Regions from separate parts of the Lactococcus taiwanensis genome, predicted to be linked through region 1. Evidence: predicted binding sites of a transcription regulator. Region 1 holds the regulator's gene; the other holds the start of a gene.
The links. Region 1 encodes Rex, which represses fermentation and respiration genes when NADH is low (regulators of the CRP and FNR family bind a similar motif). Its sites were predicted from a motif close to TTGTGAANTANTTCACAA; they were not measured.
Positions count from the first base shown of each region.

Region 2: the regulator Rex is predicted to act here: its motif matches at 3,401-3,418, upstream of pflB (formate C-acetyltransferase).

Region 1 is NZ_CP070872.1:1,059,011-1,068,574, forward strand. It holds gene gdhA (NADP-specific glutamate dehydrogenase) at 1-933, opposite strand, end outside; gene JW886_RS05265 (cation:proton antiporter) at 1,120-3,060, shown strand; gene JW886_RS05270 (CHAP domain-containing protein) at 3,357-4,256, shown strand; gene JW886_RS09860 (hypothetical protein) at 4,391-5,038, shown strand; gene JW886_RS05280 (redox-sensing transcriptional repressor Rex) at 5,093-5,749, opposite strand; gene JW886_RS05285 (Spx/MgsR family RNA polymerase-binding regulatory protein) at 5,972-6,364, shown strand; gene JW886_RS05290 (ABC-F family ATP-binding cassette domain-containing protein) at 6,535-8,442, shown strand; gene pyrE (orotate phosphoribosyltransferase) at 8,709-9,338, shown strand; gene JW886_RS05300 (dihydroorotase) at 9,409-9,564, shown strand, end outside.
Region 2 is NZ_CP070872.1:737,450-747,013, forward strand. It holds gene JW886_RS03750 (TetR/AcrR family transcriptional regulator) at 1-546, opposite strand, end outside; gene JW886_RS03755 (class I adenylate-forming enzyme family protein) at 731-2,254, opposite strand; gene JW886_RS03760 (magnesium transporter CorA family protein) at 2,460-3,377, shown strand; gene pflB (formate C-acetyltransferase) at 3,633-5,996, shown strand; gene coaE (dephospho-CoA kinase) at 6,131-6,817, shown strand; gene JW886_RS03775 (multidrug efflux MFS transporter) at 6,780-8,009, shown strand; gene rpmG (50S ribosomal protein L33) at 8,010-8,156, shown strand; gene JW886_RS03785 (FtsW/RodA/SpoVE family cell cycle protein) at 8,343-9,564, shown strand, end outside.

The sequences.
Region 1 (9,564 bases):
ACAAGGAATACTCCATATATCCTTACCCTCTTTATAAAGGGCTTCAGGGTGGGTTATTACATATTCAGCAATTCGACCACGTTCAATCTCTTTTATATTTTTAACAGTTTGTAGGTCAAGACCATTATCATCACGGATATAACCTGTCGAATCAGACATTGCTATTACTTTGGCTCCTAGTTGTTGTGCCTTCTCTGCTGCATAGATTGCGACATTTCCTGAGCCAGAAATCACGATTCTCTGATTTTCAAGCGATAAACCATGGGTTTTCAACATCGCATTTGTTAGATAAAGGAGGCCATACCCAGTAGCTTCAGTTCGTGCTAATGAGCCGCCAAACGTCAGCCCTTTTCCAGTTAAGATACTTTGATGACTACTGGTGAGACGTTTATATTGTCCAAAAAGATAGCCGATTTCGCGGGCACCCACACCAATGTCACCAGCAGGGACGTCAATATCAGGACCAATATATTTGTAGAGTTCACTCATAAAGGCTTTGCAAAAACTGAGAATTTCTCGATCTGATTTACCTTTTGGATCGAAATCAGACCCTCCTTTGGCTCCCCCAATAGGAAGTCCGGTGAGTGCATTTTTAAAAATTTGTTCAAATCCTAAAAATTTAATGATACCAATATTAACATTATCTCGTAATCGTAATCCCCCTTTGTAAGGACCAAGTACATTATTAAATTGGACTCTATATCCTGTGTTTACCTGCACTTGCCCATCATCATCAAGCCACTGAACTCGAAATTTTATTTGTCGATCTGGCTCGGTAAGGCGTTCAAGTATAGCCTCCCTTTTATAATAATTCTCATTTTTTTCAATAAGAGGATGCAGTGAATCGAGAACCTCGTCTACAGCCTGTAGAAATTCAGTTTCATTCTTATTGTTATTTTTAATTTTTTTCTTAACTTCAGTGACATAGGACATAGCTAATCCCCTTTCTTTATGAAAAACTTATTATATTATAACATTTTTTAGTAAAATAAAGAACATTACAAATTGTCTGTAAAATAGTTTGAGAGCACTTCAAAATAAGTCATATCTTCTAACCCTTTCACAGAAACTTTGGAATATGTTATACTAAAGTGATTCGTATAAGGAAGGTGGCCGAGGATGTCAGCAACACATTTTATGGCGGTGATGCTTATTGGAGTGATCGTCGCTAATATACTAAAAGAGTATTTTTCAAAAATTTCTGAGACTTTTATTCTTATCGGGGTAGGTCTCCTAATCAGTTTTCTGCCTGGCTTCAGACATTTTGAATTAGAGCCAGATTTTTTTATGATGATGATCATAGCTCCTTTAATGTTTTTTGAGGGCAGTAAGATTTCACTTAAGTCGGTGCGTAAAAATATAAAAGGGATATTTTTTCTATCCATTACTTTAGCAATCATCACTGTTTTACTGGTAGCCTTTCTGACAAGTCATATAATGAACAGTTGGATTTTTGCACTAGCTATTTGTTTTGCGGCCATTGTCACGCCAACGGATTCTGCTGCTGTAAAATCAATTATTGCGGGTAAACAAATGCCTGTTGGGGTTAATGAGGCAGTTGAATTTGAGTCTCTTTTTAATGATGCAACAGGTCTTGTTTTACTGAGTCTAGGTCTATCTGTGTTAGAAAGTGGTCATTTCAATCTTTGGCAAGGGATTGGGCAATTTGCCTTTGTTGCAATTGGTGGGATTGTTATTGGTTTGATTGCGGGTAGTATTCTTATACGAATAAGAATGGGGATAAATTTACGTGCAACACGTCCAGAAGCTACTATCATTCCTATTTCGCTACTTACCCCCTTTTTTATTTATCTCTTAGCCGAACATCTTGGAACTTCTGGTATTTTAGCTGTTGTAGCTGCTGGGCTGGTTCATAATTTTGAAGCAGATGTACTAAAACTAACTTCCACGAATGTACAGTTGACCAATCAAACCATCTGGGAAATAATCAGTGACATGTTAAATAACTTCGTATTTATTTTGTTAGGTGTTAGCCTAGTGGGAATAGCGGAGATTCTGTGGAACCTAGGGCTTATGCGGGCTTTGACTTTATTCTTGGTTAGTGTTCTTGTTTACCTTTTGATGCTCTTTATTCGGAAATTTTGGACATATAAAAGAGGAGTGCAAGCTTTAGATCATTTCTTTAGTGATGATCGCGATGTACGAAGTAAAGAAACGACAGTCTTTGCTTTATCGGGAGCTCATGGTACAGTAACCCTTGCGATGGCCTTCTCTTTGCCAATAAATTCCGCCATTATAAGTACTCAGAATCGTGAATTGATGATTACGATGGCAGCTATAGTTATTGTGTTAAGCCTTGTTGTTCCAACCCTCATATTACCTCGTCTGTTGCCGGCTGCTCGTTCACAAAACCATTCCAATATTAATGATATGCGAGAAGCAATGGTTGACTTTGCGATTATTAATATGTCTCAAAAGGATATGACGCCTCAAATACGTAATAGTTTAATCAAACAGTTGCAATCTCAAAAAGGACTACAAATTCCTGATCATAAAAAAAGTCAAGTATTGATGGACCAAATTATTCAGGAACAAACAGACTTCTTAAAAAGTGATGAGGTTACAGCACATTTTTCTGCTCGTGCCATAGAGTATTTTAGTGAATACTTTATTGGCAGAAAGCGAAGTCCACTCTTTCGCTTTAAAAAAAGGAAAAAAAGAACTTATGAAACTGAAAATGTAGACTACAACGAATTAGTACTATTAAGAGATGACTTAATGGGCCTAGAAAAAAATCTCTATGAACACAGTATGCAAACGCTAGAAGAACTTGAAAAAACAAGATTGGCGCAAAAGGAAATGGAATTTAGTGACATAGAAGAAGTAAAGCGGATTTTGGAGAGTCGGCATCATCGGACACGAAATGAAATTCAAGAAGATGCTCAAATACCAGAAGAGTTCCTTATTGAAGCTTTTCAATTGGAATATCAATTTATTATTGAGAAAGTAAACGACGGCTCTATCTCAAAAGAGCTAAGTAATAAATTATTCAAAGAAATAAATAATGCTCAAGTATTACAGTTACAAAGAGAAAACTAAATATTAAAAACCAGTTCATAGAAAGCTGGTTTTTTTCTTTAATGGGAAATGAATTGCATGCTACAAAGGACACTTCTTAATACCATCGCACAACTTTTTATTAATGATGGATGAAAATCTATTTTTAACATTAATATGAAATCATTTGAAAAAATATTTTAAATATAGAGGATGATTTATATGGTAAAATAAATTTCTAAACTATTTTGAGGGTTAAAGTAACCTAATATTGATGTTGAAGTACTTTAACCTTATGCTATTGTTGGTTGAAAATTTTAAGAAGGAGAGCGTGTTAGATGCAAAAAAAAAGACTGTGGGGGAGTGCTTTATTACTCATAGCATTCGTTTTAACAAGTAAACATGTCTCAGCAAGTGAGAAAGAAGTAGTCTATCGTTTGTACAATCCTAATAGTGGGGAGCATTTTTATACAACTAGTTTTTATGAACAAAACACTCTGAAAAATGTAGGTTGGCGCGACGAAGGAGTTGGTTGGCAAGCTGCAACAAAGGGAACACCTGTCTACCGAGTATATAATCCCAATGTTAAGGGAGGGAATCATTACTATACTATGAGTAATTATGAGGCTAAGAGTTTAATCAAAGCTGGTTGGCGATGGGATAACAATGCCAAACCTGTTTTCTATTCGGGGGGGAGCGTCAACTTATATGTTGCTTATAATCCGAATGCACAGTCAGGTAGTCACAACTATACCACAAATGTTTATGAACAAAATAACCTCCTTAAAAATGGTTGGAAATATGGTGCAATTGCTTGGAAAACGATGCCTTCTGATCCGCTTCCTACACTACCGCAAGGCTGGTCTATTGATCGCGCAATAAATACCAATAATTACTCCACACAAAGTTATGCATATAAACAATGCACATGGTGGGTCTATAATCGTGCCAAGGAATTTGGTATTAACTATGGATTATATATGGGCAATGGAAAAGACTGGCAGAACCAACCGGGTTACACGGTAACTAGCACACCACAACTTCATAGTGCAGTAAGTTTTAAAGCGGGGCAGCTGGGGGCAGATGCTAGTTATGGACATGTAGCTTTTGTGGAACAGATACATTCTGATGGGTCTATCCTCATCTCTCAGTCTGGAACAGGTTATAAAACATTATATGACTACCAAGTCCTAAGTAAAAAAGAAGCTGGACAATTAAAATATATTATTGGAAAATGATTTGTTCAGATTTTGACAAATAAGGTATTCTTTTTCTTTCTAATGTAAAAAATTGATAGTGAACAATTAAAATAAATTTGACTTTATCAATTTTTAATGTTAACTTCAAAGGGTATTATTAGGAGAATTATATTATGAAAAAAAAGATACTTTTGTCGGTAACATTTCTGGGTATAATTACACTTAGTGCTTGCTCAAGTACAAAAAATAGTGATGAAAAAACTCAAAAACATTCTGTAACCAGTTCATCAACTCAAAAATCTCTTTCTCGTTCAAAAAGCACATCAAGTTCTAGAAATAATGCTACGGCAGGTAGTCAAACTGAGAAGAGCAGTACAGGAAATATCTCCAAAAGTAGTACTTTTCCTTTATCAGGATATAGCTCTGAACAAATTGAATACGCACGAGTGACGGAAACATTGCTAAATTATTATAAGATCCAGCATCGACCAGTTTCTATTGAAGTCACTAAAAACGGCACCAACCACCCCGTTTTTCCTTTTTCAGGTTCTGTAGTTGTACCTCGTGATACGGTAACATTATCCTTTAGTTATGATCATACGATGGCTGGAACTAGTACTGTAACCTATAGTTCAAATCATAATGGTACGATTAATTTTTATAAAGATCCCAATCATTACCAGGACGTGAGGTACCTTCAAGATCCGGTTTGGGTTAAACAAGAGTCACAAAAATTATTGGATAGTACGCAATTGATTGAAATTCCTACCTCATTTGATAAGCAAGCTTCCCAAATTATATCTGAGATAGTGATTAAATAATAAGGTAAGCTATAAAATAGCATCAAAAAAAAACAGCTAGATTTAGCTGTTTTCTTATTCATTTTTTTCATTATTTCCCATAAAGAAAAGGAGGGTTTGGAGCTCTTTAGTTAAATCGATAGATTGAACAACAACGTCTGATGGAACGTGAAGACGAATTGGTGCAAAGTTTAAGATTCCTTTGATTCCTGCTTTGATTAAGTCATCGACAACTTCTTGAGCATTTTCTTTTCGAACGGAGAGAATGGCAGTTTTTATTTCAGATTTTTTGACATTTTTTTCTAGATCAGAAATATTATAAATGGGAATTCCATCGTCGGTTTGTGTTCCGACTAAAGGATTCCCAGCAATATCGTAAGCTTGAGTGATTCTCATTTTATTCCGTTCTTGGAAGTGGTAGTGGAGAAGGGCTCGACCAAGGTTACCGACACCAATTAAAGCAATGGGCGTTTCCTGATCTTGTCCGAGTAGTTCGCCGAAAAAATCGCGTAGAGTTTGAGTTTCATAGCCGTAACCCCGACGGCCCAGTTCCCCAAAAAGAGAAAAATCACGTCGAATTGTTGCAGCATCGACGCCGATTTTTTCGGAAATCAGTTGTGAATTAGTACGAGAAATATTTTCGTCAACTAAGCTTTTGAAGAGACGGTAGTATTGGGGCAAACGCTTTGCAGTTGCTTTGGGTAAGTTCTTACTTACTTTATTTTCGTTCATGTTGATACCTCGAATTTATAATTACTTTATTTATTTTATAATATGTTTTGTGATTATTTTACCAAAAGTTTGTGAAAAACTCAACTAAATTGTTTTTTTCAATTTTTTTCAGAAGTTTAGATGTAAAACTAAATATAATTTTAAAGAAATCTCATAAAACGCTTTCTTTAATTTGTCTTTCATGTTAGAATAGAAATATGAAAAAAAGATGAGGAGAAAATTATGATTAAAGTTTATCTCAGTGGTTCCTGTTCGTCCTGCAGAAAAGCTAGAAAATGGCTTCGAAAACGTCAACTAGAATTTATGGAAATAAATTTGTCTTCTACAGTTATGAGTAAAGAAGACTTGATCAAAATCTTATCTTTAACAGAGAATGGCTTGGAAGATATTATTGCTGTACGCGGAAAAACCTATCTAAATTTGGAACAAGAGTTTGAAAGTTTGAGCTTAGAAGAAGCTATCCGATTAATACAGAAAAATCCTCGCCTTTTGAAACGTCCACTTATCTTTGATGATAATCGTTTGTTAGTGGGTTTCAATGAGGAAGGGATTCGTGCCTTTGTACCAACGGAAGTTCGTAAGGTGGAGTTGAAACAACGTTTAATTTTAGCATAATTTTTAAAGAAAAGTGTTCAACTCGCTCAGTGAACACTTTTCTCTTTTCTTAAAAACTACAAAAAGACTTTGTTAAATGTTATAATCAGTTCATATGCTTTCTTTGGAGCAGTTATAATATACCTGCTTTGAAGAAACTTCGATCAGTTATAAAAAGGAAGATACAAACAATGATACTATTGCAAGGAAATGGAATTGCACGGACTTTCGGCGGTGACACCTTATTTGAAAATATCAATTTTAGCCTCCAGGATCACTCCAGAATTGCTTTAGTTGGGCGAAATGGAGCTGGTAAGTCAACTTTACTTAAAATCATCGCTGGAGTTGAAGAGGCCAGTCGTGGAACGATTTCCAAAACAAAAGATTTAAGTATGAATTACTTAGCTCAAGATACCGGGTTGAATTCCTCACGGACAATATTTGCCGAAATGCTTTCTGTTTTTGATTTGCTTCGCCAGATGGAGAAGCAATTGCGTCAGATGGAATTGCAAATGGGAGAACTTGCTGGGGAGGAATTGACAGCTTTGATGAAACGTTACGATGCTTTATCAGAAGAATTTCGGATGAAAAATGGATTTACTTATGAATCTGAAATTAAGTCTGTCTTAAATGGGTTTCGTTTTGATGAAGCAATGTGGGAAAGAGAAATTTCAAGTTTATCAGGGGGGCAAAAAACACGTTTGGCTCTTGCTAAGATGTTGCTTGAAAGACCACAACTTTTGATTTTGGATGAACCAACTAACCACTTGGACATTGAAACTTTAGCTTGGCTTGAAAATTACCTTAAAAATTATGAAGGAAGTTTATTGATTGTCAGTCATGACCGCTACTTTTTGGATAAAGTAGTTAATGAGGTCTTGGAGTTGTCGCGAGGAGAATTGACTCGTTTTTCTGGAAACTACTCGCGCTATGTTGAACAAAGAGAGCAAAAATTACTCACTGAGCTCAAAAATTTTGAAAAACAACAAAAAGAAATTGCTAAATTAGAGGATTATGTTGCCAAAAATTTAGTTCGTGCTTCGACGACTAAAATGGCACAATCACGTCGTAAAAAGTTGGAGAAAATGGAGCGTTTAGACGCACCGACAAGTGATGATAAATCGGCTAATGTCACTTTTACTCCTGAAAAAACGTCTGGAAATGTTGTTTTGACCGTTTCAGAAGCAACGGTGGGTTATGAAGATAATCGTCTCTCTGGACCGATTAACATTGACGAGCGTAAAGGTGAGTCCCTTGCCATTGTTGGGCCAAATGGAGTAGGTAAAACAACATTGATTAAGTCAATTGTGGGACAAATTCCATTTTTAGCAGGTCAAGCAAAATTGGGTGCCAATGTTACTTTGGGCTATTATGACCAAGAACAAGGGAGATTAACTGCTTCAAATACTGTTTTAGACGAATTATGGAATGAGCATCGCTTACTTAATGAAGTTGAAATTCGCAATTTGCTTGGAGCCTTTCTTTTTAGTGGAGATGATGTAAAGAAAACGGTTGGGATGCTTTCGGGTGGTGAAAAAGCCCGTCTTTTACTTGCTAAATTAGCAATGGATCACGATAACTTTTTAGTTTTAGATGAACCAACCAATCACTTGGATATTGATTCACGTGAGGTCTTGGAGAATGCTTTGATTGATTTTCCAGGAACAATCTTGTTTGTTTCTCATGACCGCTATTTCATCAATAGAGTAGCTACCAAAGTTTTAGAAATTGCTCCCGAAGGAAGTACAGAATTTTTGGGAGATTATGATTATTATGTCGAGAAAAAAGAAGAAGTACAAGCTGAGAGTAATTCTTCAGAAAATGGGGAGCCGATAGAAAGTTTAGCTCAACAAGATTTTACAGCTCAGAAAGAAGCTCAAAAGAATCGACGTAAAGTAGAGCGCGAAATCAAGGCTTGTGAAGAGAAACTAGCCGATTTGGAAGCAAAAATTGCAGCTCTATTATTGGAAATGCAAGAAAATACCGCTGATTTTGTTAAATTAGGAGAATTACAAGCTGAAATTGACCGCTTTAATGATGAAAAAGATGAGATAGAAATGACTCTTTTGGAAGCGATGGAAGAATTGGAAAATTTGTAAGTGTTGTGAAGAGAATTTAGTGGAAATAATATAAAAAGACTTGCAAATCTGGCTCAAGTTTGTTAAACTAATAAACAATATAACTTTTAAACTAGTCCAGAGAGGCTAGCAAGGTTGAAATCAGGAAAAATTAATTCTCATTATTACTGACAGGATTTTCTGTCAGTAAAAGTGAATTTCTTTTGATACTTTTTACACTTGCTAGGATTCTTGGCAAGTGTTTTTTATTGCTGACCATTCTGTCAGTAAATTGAGAAGGAGAAATCATGTCAATATCAAAAGCCATTGCTGCAGATTTATTGGAAATTAAAGCGGTCAGTCTCTCACCAAGTCAACCTTTTACTTGGGCTTCAGGAATTAAGTCGCCAATATATACTGATAATCGGGTGACCTTAGCTTATCCGGAAGTAAGAAACCAAATCGAAGGGGCTTTTGCTGAATTGATTAAAGCGGAATTTCCAGAAGTTGAAGTCATTGCAGGAACTGCTACAGCAGGAATTCCTCATGGTGCAATTATTTCTGACTATCTTAAATTACCATTTGCTTATATTCGTAGTAAACCAAAAGACCATGGAGCAGGTAATCAAGTTGAGGGACGTGTGGCCAAAGGCCAAAAAATGGTTGTGGTTGAAGATTTGATTTCTACTGGTGGTTCTGTTTTAGAAGCTGTTGCAGCCGCTGAACGTGAAGGTGCTGATGTTCTTGGTGTGGTTGCAATTTTCACTTATGAATTAGAAAAAGCGAACAGAAAATTTGCTGATGCTGGTGTTAAATTAGCCACTTTGACAACTTATTCTGAATTGATTGAAATTGCTAAAGAAACGGGTTATGTGACAAAAGAAGAATTAGAATTACTTAAAAAGTTCAAAGAAAATCAAGAAACTTGGCAAGATTAATTTACTGACAGCTCTGTCAGTAGATCAACAGCTACTGATGAAAAGAAATTTTCAAAACGGAAGGTGAATAATGGCATTATTAATCAAAAACGGACGTCTCATTGATCCTAAGTCAAAACGCGATGAAGTAGTCGATGTTTTAATTGAATCAAATAAAATATCAAAAATTGCTTCAAACTTAACCGTAGAAAATGCAGAAATCATAGATGCGACAGGGTTGGTCGTA
Region 2 (9,564 bases), 320 kb from region 1:
ATTAAGTAAACCTGCGGTGACTAATTTGATTTCTTTATCATAATTTTCAATAAAAGTTTTCTTAGTCCAATTTTCACTGAATAATCTGTAAATGAGGTTATGAACAACTGATTTTAAGACTTGTGAAACTGGATTATTATTTTCACTAGCTGGGACAGTTGCTGAACTTTTGGGTTTCCAATCTCTTTCAAGTTCATAAGTCCAATCTAAAAATCGATATTTATAAAGTTGATATTGAGGAGAATCAATTAAATTTTCAAGAAGGAGATATTTGTATTTATCTAGCGCCTCTTCAATGGAATTATCTTTTAATAAATTAAAAAATAAATCATGAATTTCAAGGGTTTCTTGCGAGAGGACATAGAAATAGGCATCTTTTAAATCTTCAAAATACTGATAAAAACTCCCTCTCGGAATATCAAGCGCTTTTACGATGTGCATGATTTTTGCCTCGTGAAAAGAATGTGTTTGAAATTCATTTAAACAGGCATTATATACGCGATTGCGTTTTTCATCAGATAGACTAAAATAGGTTGATTTAGGCATTTTTTCTCCAATTCATTCAATTTATGACACTGTGTCATTTATTAAATTCTAACAAATAAATTGATTAACATCAATTATTTAAATTTTTTAAGCAAAAAAACTACTGACAGTTTTGTCAGTAGTTTTGTTAATAAATTTACTGTGAATAAGTGGCTGACAGTTCTGTCAGTAAAGTTATGAACACTTATTTAGCTAACTCTTTTTCAAGAGCTAATCGTTGAACTTTCATTGTTGCTGTACGAGGAATTTCATCGTAAGCCATAAGAATAGGTTCATTTAAAAATGGCAAATCAACAATTGAAGCCCACCAAGCTGACCAATCCATTTCCGCATTTTCAGCTAGAGCCAAAATAGGTTGTGGTTTACCAGATTTATCACGAATAATCACCACTTCATCTAAGAAGTCATGTTGGTCTAACAGAAGATCTTCAATTGCCAAATTAGATTCTATTTTATCGATTAAATCAACTTGCCGGTCATGTAAAAAGAGAATTCCGTCTTCATTCATGAGGCCCCAATCGCCAGTATCCCACCAGTCACCATAGACTTCTTTATCAAAACGTTCTTCTTCTTTATAGTAAGTCAAAGCTCTCCCCTTTGAGAGGAAGTGGATTCTTCCAGGCGTACCTGCAGGACATTCATTTCCATTTTCATCGGCAATACGTGCTTTAGATAATCCAGGCATACCAATCCCCATTTCACGGGCATTCGTGTCTGCTAAAGTTGATAAACGATGCTTTTTCCAAATCATTGGGCCACATTCTGATTGTCCATAAATTTGTAGGAAGACTGGCTTTTTTTGCTTAGAGGCAGAAAGAAAAGTGTGCATTGTCTCTTTATTAATTGCATCAAAAGTTGAGTGAAGGTAACGAATTGAAGCAAATATGTCAGGGTCTTGCTTTGCAAGATTTGCTAAACGAACAAAATCGTTTGGATGAGTTTCAAAGGCATAAGGCTGATGTTTAGCAAAAAGATTGACAAGATTATCTTTTGCTAAATCATTGAGGGGCATAAGGCCAAACCCAAAGGTCATTGCTGATGAAACCCCTATATTGAAACGAGAATGAACAGGAGAAATATGGAAAGCTAAAATCTCTTCCTTATCAGGCATCCAATCCATTACAGTTCTTTGAAGCACCCAACGCCAACCCATTGAATTAGCAGAGTGAGCGATTAATTTTGGTACACCAGTTGTTCCAGAAGTATGAGTGAGATAAGCAATCTCATCACTGGCCAATTGCTGACTGTCAGCAATTTGAGTGGGTTTTTCCAAAGCAAATTTACTGACAGCAAGTTTTTTAGAATCTTCAATATTTTTCATTTCATTGACAGTTCTGTCAGTAACTTGGTCATAAATGAGCCAAGGCTCATCTAGACGTCCAGCTAAAATGTCCATTGTTTCGGCAGGAAGATGATAAGAAATCATTGCTGGAACAGCGCCTAAATAAGAAATAGCAACCGCTAAAAGATAGGTATCAAAGGCACTAGATTTAAAAATAATGACTTTATCCGATTTTTTGATTCCCAGCTCAGCTAGGAGACTTGCCTTATCAACAATGGCTTGATGAGTCTTTTGATAAGTCGTTTCAAGAGCTAGTTCAGGGAAAGCTCCAACAGCCTCATCAAAGATAATTGGGCTATCCGGAAACTGTTCAGCTGATTTTTTAAAGTTTAGATAGAGATTCAATGGTTCATGTTTAAAGTTCAAAATCATACTCCTCAAGGTTAGTATGTTTATTGTATCACAAACTATAGGAGACACCAATACATTTATTAATGACAATTTGATTAAACACTTTACAGAAAAAGAAGCGAAAAACCCTACATCGGACACAAATGAATGATTTTCTGCTACAATTGAATATGATAAGAGCTGATGGGTTCTTTTAAAAGCTGTAAGCGAGTATGAATGAATGATAAAAAACTATGAATTATCTCCTGATAAAAAACTAATCTCTACATCTGAAATGAAAAATTTTACTTATGTGTTAAACCCAACACGTGAGGAAATCGGCACTGTTTCTGAGTATTATGACTTTCCCTTTGACTATTTGTCAGGTATTCTTGATGATTACGAAAATGCCCGTTTTGAAACGGATGATAATGATAATAATCTGATCTTGTTACAATATCCAGCTGTTTCTAATTATGGAGAAGTCGCTACTTTTCCTTATTCTCTAGTCTGGACTAAAAATGAATCTGTTATTCTAGCCCTCAACCATGATATTGATAACGAAGCGCTTTTTAGCCGAGAATATGATACGAAACGTTACAAGCACCAACTTATTTTTCAAGTAATGTATCAGATGACCCATACTTATCATGATTATTTACGTGATTTTCGTATTCGACGGAGGAAACTTGAAGTGGGGATCAAAAATTCGACAAAAAACGACCAAATTGTTGATATGATTGCTATTCAGGCTAGTCTAATTTACTTTGAAGATGCACTACACAATAATCGTGAAGTACTTCAAAATTTTATAGATTACTTGCGTGAAGATGATGAAGACGGTTTTGCTGAAAAAATCTATGATATTTTTGTCGAAACAGATCAAGCTTATACAGAAACGAAAATTCAGTTGAAATTATTAGAAAATCTCAGAGATTTGTTCTCAAATATTGTAAGTAACAATCTGAATATCGTTATGAAAATTATGACTTCAGCTACCTTTGTTTTGGGGATACCAGCAGTTATTGTTGGATTTTACGGGATGAACGTCCCAATTCCTGGGCAGGATTTGAGATGGATGGTCTGGGCAATTTTCTTTGTTGGAATTTTGGTCTGTGGCTGGGTGACCTGGCTGTTACACCGCAAAGATATGTTATAAAGAGCTAGGAGCTCTTTTTTTCTTTGTGAAAAATTTCATTAGAAATGAAAGGGTTTGATTTCCAGTGTCTTGACTCTACTTTCTTTGTGAAATTAACGCGAATTATTCTTTAAAATACTGATACAGTTTTTAAGATAACGCTTACTGTATTAGTAAAGAATCTCAAATTTCTTATTGTTTGCGCTTGCTATTGCGTAACTGTATGATATAATGAAAGAGTAATTTGAAACAGAAAGAACGAAGGAGATTTCTAAAATGAAAACCGAAGTTACTGAAAATATTTTTGAGCAAGCCTGGGAAGGTTTTAAAGGAACGGACTGGCGTGATAAAGCCAGTGTAACACGTTTTGTGCAAGATAACTACAATCCTTATGACGGAGATGAAAGTTTCCTTGCTGGTCCTACTGAGCGCACGCTTAAAGTAAAAAAAATTATTGAAGATACAAAAGCACACTACGAAGAAGTAGGTTTCCCGTTTGATACGGATGTAGTGACTTCTATCGATAAAATTCCTGCTGGCTATATTGATCCAAATGATAAAGATCTTGAATTGATTTATGGTATGCAAAATAAAGAGTTGTTCCGTTTGAACTTTATGCCTAAAGGGGGACTTCGTGTTGCTGAAAAGATTTTGACAGAACATGGTCTTTCAGTAGATCCTCAATTGCACGAAGTTTTGTCTCAAACTATGACTTCCGTAAATGATGGAATCTTCCGCGCTTACACTTCAGCAATCCGTAAAGCACGTCATGCGCATACCGTAACAGGATTGCCAGATGCCTACTCTCGTGGACGTATCATTGGTGTTTATGCTCGTCTTGCACTTTATGGTGCTGATTACCTTATGAAAGAAAAAGCACGTGAATGGGACGCAATCACTGAAATTAACGATGAAAATATTCGTCTTAAAGAAGAAATTAACATGCAGTACCAAGCGTTGCAACAAGTTGTAAACTTTGGTGCTTTGTATGGTCTTGATGTTTCACGTCCAGCGATGAATGTGAAAGAAGCTATCCAATGGGTTAACATCGCTTATATGGCTGTATGTCGTGTTATCAACGGTGCTGCAACTTCACTTGGACGTGTGCCAATCGTTCTTGATATCTTTGCAGAACGTGACCTTGCTCGTGGAACATTCACTGAACAAGAAATCCAAGAATTTGTTGACGATTTCGTATTGAAACTTCGTACAATGAAATTTGCTCGTGCTGCTGCTTACGATGAACTTTACTCTGGTGACCCAACATTCATCACAACATCTATGGCTGGTATGGGTAATGACGGACGTCACCGTGTTACTAAAATGGACTACCGTTTCTTGAATACCCTTGATACAATCGGTAATGCTCCAGAACCAAACTTGACGGTCCTTTGGGATTCTAAACTCCCATATGCTTTCAAACGTTATGCAATGTCTATGAGCCACAAACACTCATCTATCCAATATGAAGGTGTTGAAACAATGGCTAAGGATGGATATGGTGAAATGTCATGTATCTCATGTTGTGTCTCACCACTTGATCCAGAAAATGAAGATGGACGTCACAACCTCCAATACTTTGGTGCGCGTGTCAATGTCTTGAAAGCAATGTTGACTGGTTTGAATGGTGGTTATGATGACGTTCATAAAGATTATAAAGTATTCGACATCGAACCAGTACGTGATGAAATCCTCGATTATGATACTGTAATGGATAATTTTGATAAATCATTGGATTGGTTGACTGATACTTATGTTGATGCGATGAATATCATCCACTACATGACTGATAAATACAACTATGAAGCAGTTCAAATGGCCTTCTTGCCAACTAAAGTTCGTGCTAACATGGGATTTGGTATCTGTGGATTCGCAAATACAGTTGATTCACTTTCAGCAATTAAATATGCTAAAGTTAAAACTTTGCGTGATGAAAATGGCTATATCTACGATTATGAAGTAGAAGGTGATTTCCCTCGTTATGGTGAAGATGATGACCGTGCCGATGATATTGCTAAACTTGTCATGAAAATGTACCATCAAAAATTGTCTTCTCATAAACTTTACAAGAATGCTGAAGCAACTGTATCACTCTTGACAATTACTTCAAATGTGGCTTACTCTAAACAAACTGGTAATTCTCCAGTGCATAAAGGGGTATTCCTCAATGAAGATGGTACAGTCAACAAATCTAAACTTGAATTCTTCTCACCAGGTGCTAACCCATCTAACAAGGCTAAAGGTGGATGGTTGCAAAACCTTCGCTCATTAGCTAAATTGGAATTCAAAGACGCTAATGACGGTATCTCATTGACTACCCAAGTTTCTCCACGTGCCCTTGGTAAAACACGTGATGAACAAGTGGATAACTTGGTTCAAATTCTTGACGGTTACTTCACACCAGGTGCTTTGATTAATGGTACTGAATTTGCTGGTCAACACGTTAACTTGAACGTTATGGACCTTAAAGATGTTTACGATAAAATCATGCGTGGTGAAGATGTCATCGTTCGTATCTCTGGTTACTGTGTCAATACGAAATACCTCACACCAGAACAAAAACAAGAATTGACTGAACGTGTCTTCCACGAAGTGCTTTCAAATGATGATGAAGAAGTAATGCACACTTCAAACATCTAATGACTTATGATAATTTAATGAAAAACCTGTCAGCTTTGATGACAGGTTTTTCTGATTCTAACAACTTAAAATAAATAGTTTTTTAACTATTAATTCTAGTTTCGTAAACCTAAAAAATATGCTAAAATAGATGAATGAAAAAAGTTATCGGATTGACTGGTGGGATTGCGAGTGGAAAATCAACGGTGGTTGATTTTTTGATTTCTAAAGGTTACCAAGTGATTGATGCAGACCAAGTGGTTCGCCAATTGCAGCTTCCAGGTGGGAAATTATATGAGGCCATTGTTTCACATTTTGGGCGTGATTTTATTGATAGTAGTGGCCAACTTGATCGAGCGAAACTAGGAAAGTTGGTTTTTGCGGATCCTAATAAACGACAAGAGTTATCAACAATTCAAGATGACATTATTCGTCAAGAACTTTATGCTCAAAGGGCGCGCTTATTAGAAAAAACGGAGATAGCAACAGCTTCTGGGGATAAGAAATTTGCTGATCATTTACTGATGGCGCCGTCAGTAGATGAAGTATTTTTCATGGATATTCCACTGCTTCTTGAATATAACTATACTGGCTTTGATGAAATTTGGTTGGTCTATATTGATGAAACTACGCAATTAGAACGCTTAATGGCTCGTAATCATTTCACAAAAGAAGAAGCCAAGCAACGCATCGCGGCACAAATGCCTTTGTGGAAAAAACGAGAAGTAGCCGATCGTATTCTGGATAATTCAGGAAGCATCGCAGAGCTAGAAAAACAAGTGGAGGATGCATTAATGCAGTTAAATAGAAAAAAGAGAGGTAAATCAAACGAAAACTGTTAATTGGAAAAGAAACTTATTCATCACGTGGATTGGCTGTTTCTTTGTAGGCTCTTCTTTTTCGTTGGTGATGCCTTTTTTACCCTTATACATCCAAGGTCTAGGTGTCAAAGGAGGAAATGTTGAGCTTTATTCTGGCTTGGCTTTTTCTTTGACTGCTCTAGCTTCCGGACTGGTGGCACCCATCTGGGGAAGATTAGCCGATGAACATGGCCGTAAAGTAATGATGGTGCGCGCAAGTATTGTAATGACCCTGACGATGGGTGGGCTTGCTTTTGTCCCCAATGTTTGGTGGTTGCTGGGTTTGCGTTTGTTGATGGGCTTTTTTTCAGGTTATATTCCTAATTCGACTGCAATGATTGCTTCGCAGGCCCCCAAAGATAAATCGGGTTATGCTCTAGGTACTTTGTCAACGGCGATGGTTTCTGGAACACTAATTGGTCCTTCACTAGGAGGTTTATTAGCGCAGTGGTTCGGGATGTCCAACGTCTTTTTAATCGTTGGCGGGCTGCTCGCTTTGGCGACTTTTTTGACCATTTTCTTTGTACATGAAAACTTTGAACCTGTGCCAAAAGGAGAAATGCTCTCTAGTAAGGAAATTATCAATAAAGTGAGCAATAAACAAATTCTTTTTGGCTTATTGGTGACTACTTTTATCATTCAGATTACTTCTCAGTCTATCGAACCATTTGTTACTTTGTATATCAAGACTTTAACAACAAACACGAATAATTTGATGTTTATATCGGGTTTGATCGTTTCAGCGGTGGGGCTTTCTGCCATGCTTTCCTCTAGTTTTCTGGGGCGTTTGGGAGATAAATATGGTTCGCATCGCTTGATACTGATTGGCCTTGTCTTCACTTTCGTGATTTATTTACCAATGGCTCTTGTTCAAAATCCTTGGCAACTGGGGATATTACGCTTTCTTCTTGGTTTTGGAACTGGAGCTTTGATGCCTTCAGTCAACTCTTTGTTATCTAAGATTACGCCAAAAGAGGGGGTTAGTCGGATTTTTGCTTATGCTCAAATGTGTTCGAACCTCGGCATGGTAACAGGCCCGCTAGTCGGATCAGCCATCGCGGGTTATATTAGCTATCGTGCAGCTATAGTAGGAACAAGTCTATTTGTGGTAGTAAATATCATTTGGTCTTTCATCAATTTTCGAAAGTATCTGGGGAGACGGAGTATTTTATAAATGAGAATAAAAATCACATTACGCTGCACTTCATGTGGCAATAAGAATTATATCAGTAGTAAAAACAAAGCAACGCATCCAGAAAAAGTTGAGACCATGAAATTTTGTCCTAAGGAAAGGCTGGTAACCCTTCACCGCGAGGAATAACATGAATAAAAGTTACTGACAGCTCTGTCAGTAACAAAAAACATCTGTCAGTAGTCCTTGAGAGATGTTTTTTTAATTTATCGGATTAAGGGGTGAAAATTATTCATTTAACTGAAAATCCTTTCAAAAAAATGATATAATAAAAAAGATAAAATGAAGACGAAGATATATGAGATGATTTAAATAATGAGAAATGGATTAAAAAAAGCAAACTTCTTAAACTATTCTATTCTGATACCCTACCTGATGCTGTCAGCTATTGGAATTGTTATGGTTTTTTCAGCGACAGTACCTTATCAACTTACCAGGGGGCTTTCACCCTATCGACTAGTTATTACACAATCTGCTTTCATGATGCTAAGTTTCGTAGTGATTGCCATTATTTATCGGATGAAGCTTAAAGCTCTGAAAAGTAAAGGAATGCTCCTTTTTATTTGGATTATGCTGGTTTTATCTATGATTGCTGCACGCCTGTTTTTCCCTCCGGTAAATGGAGCACATGGCTGGATTCCAATCCCGGGTGTGGGAACAATCCAGCCAGCAGAATATGCCAAAGTATTTGTGATTTGGTATCTTGCTTCAGTGTTTTCTAGAAAACAAGAGGCTATTTCCACTGGTGATGTCCAGGAACTCTTTAAAGGGAAAAGCCTTTTTCAGCGCCTCTTTGGCGATTGGCGCTTACCAGTAATCAGTCTCTTGCTTCTTGATATCATCATGCCTGATATGGGGAATGCAGTCATACTCGCTGCCTTAGTCATGGTAATGGTGGGAGCTAGTGGGATTTCTTGGCGTTGGTTCAGCGGCTATGGCAAAATTATTTTGACAGTAGCGGTAGCTTTCTTAGGGCTTTTATTCGCGACAGGAGGACATCTGATTCCCTCGTTCCTACCGATTTCATATATTAACGCTCGTTTTAAAGCTTTTGTTAATCCTTTTAGTGATTTAGCCAACTCGGGTCACCAGCTTGCAAACTCTTACTATGCCATTGTTAATGGGGGTTGGGTTGGTCGTGGTTTAGGAAATTCTATCGAAAAAAATGGCTATTTACCTGAAGCACACACTGACTTTATTTTTGCGATTGTGGTGGAAGAATTAGGTGTGATCGGAGGGATTCTGATTCTTGGGATTTTATTTTTCTTGATTGTACGAATACTTTTGGTAGGAATAAGAGCGCGGAATCCTTTCAATTCCCTTATGACTATTGGGATAAGTGCCATGTTTTTGATTCAGGTCTTCATTAACGTGGGGGGAGCAATTGGCTTGATTCCTGAAACGGGGGTTACTTTTCCTTTCTTGTCCCAAGGGGGATCATCTTTTCTAGTGCTCTCGCTAGGGATTGCCTTTGCTTTAAATATCTCAGCTGATGAAAAGCGGCGGGAAGTCTCTGAACTTTCAAACCGCTATGGTT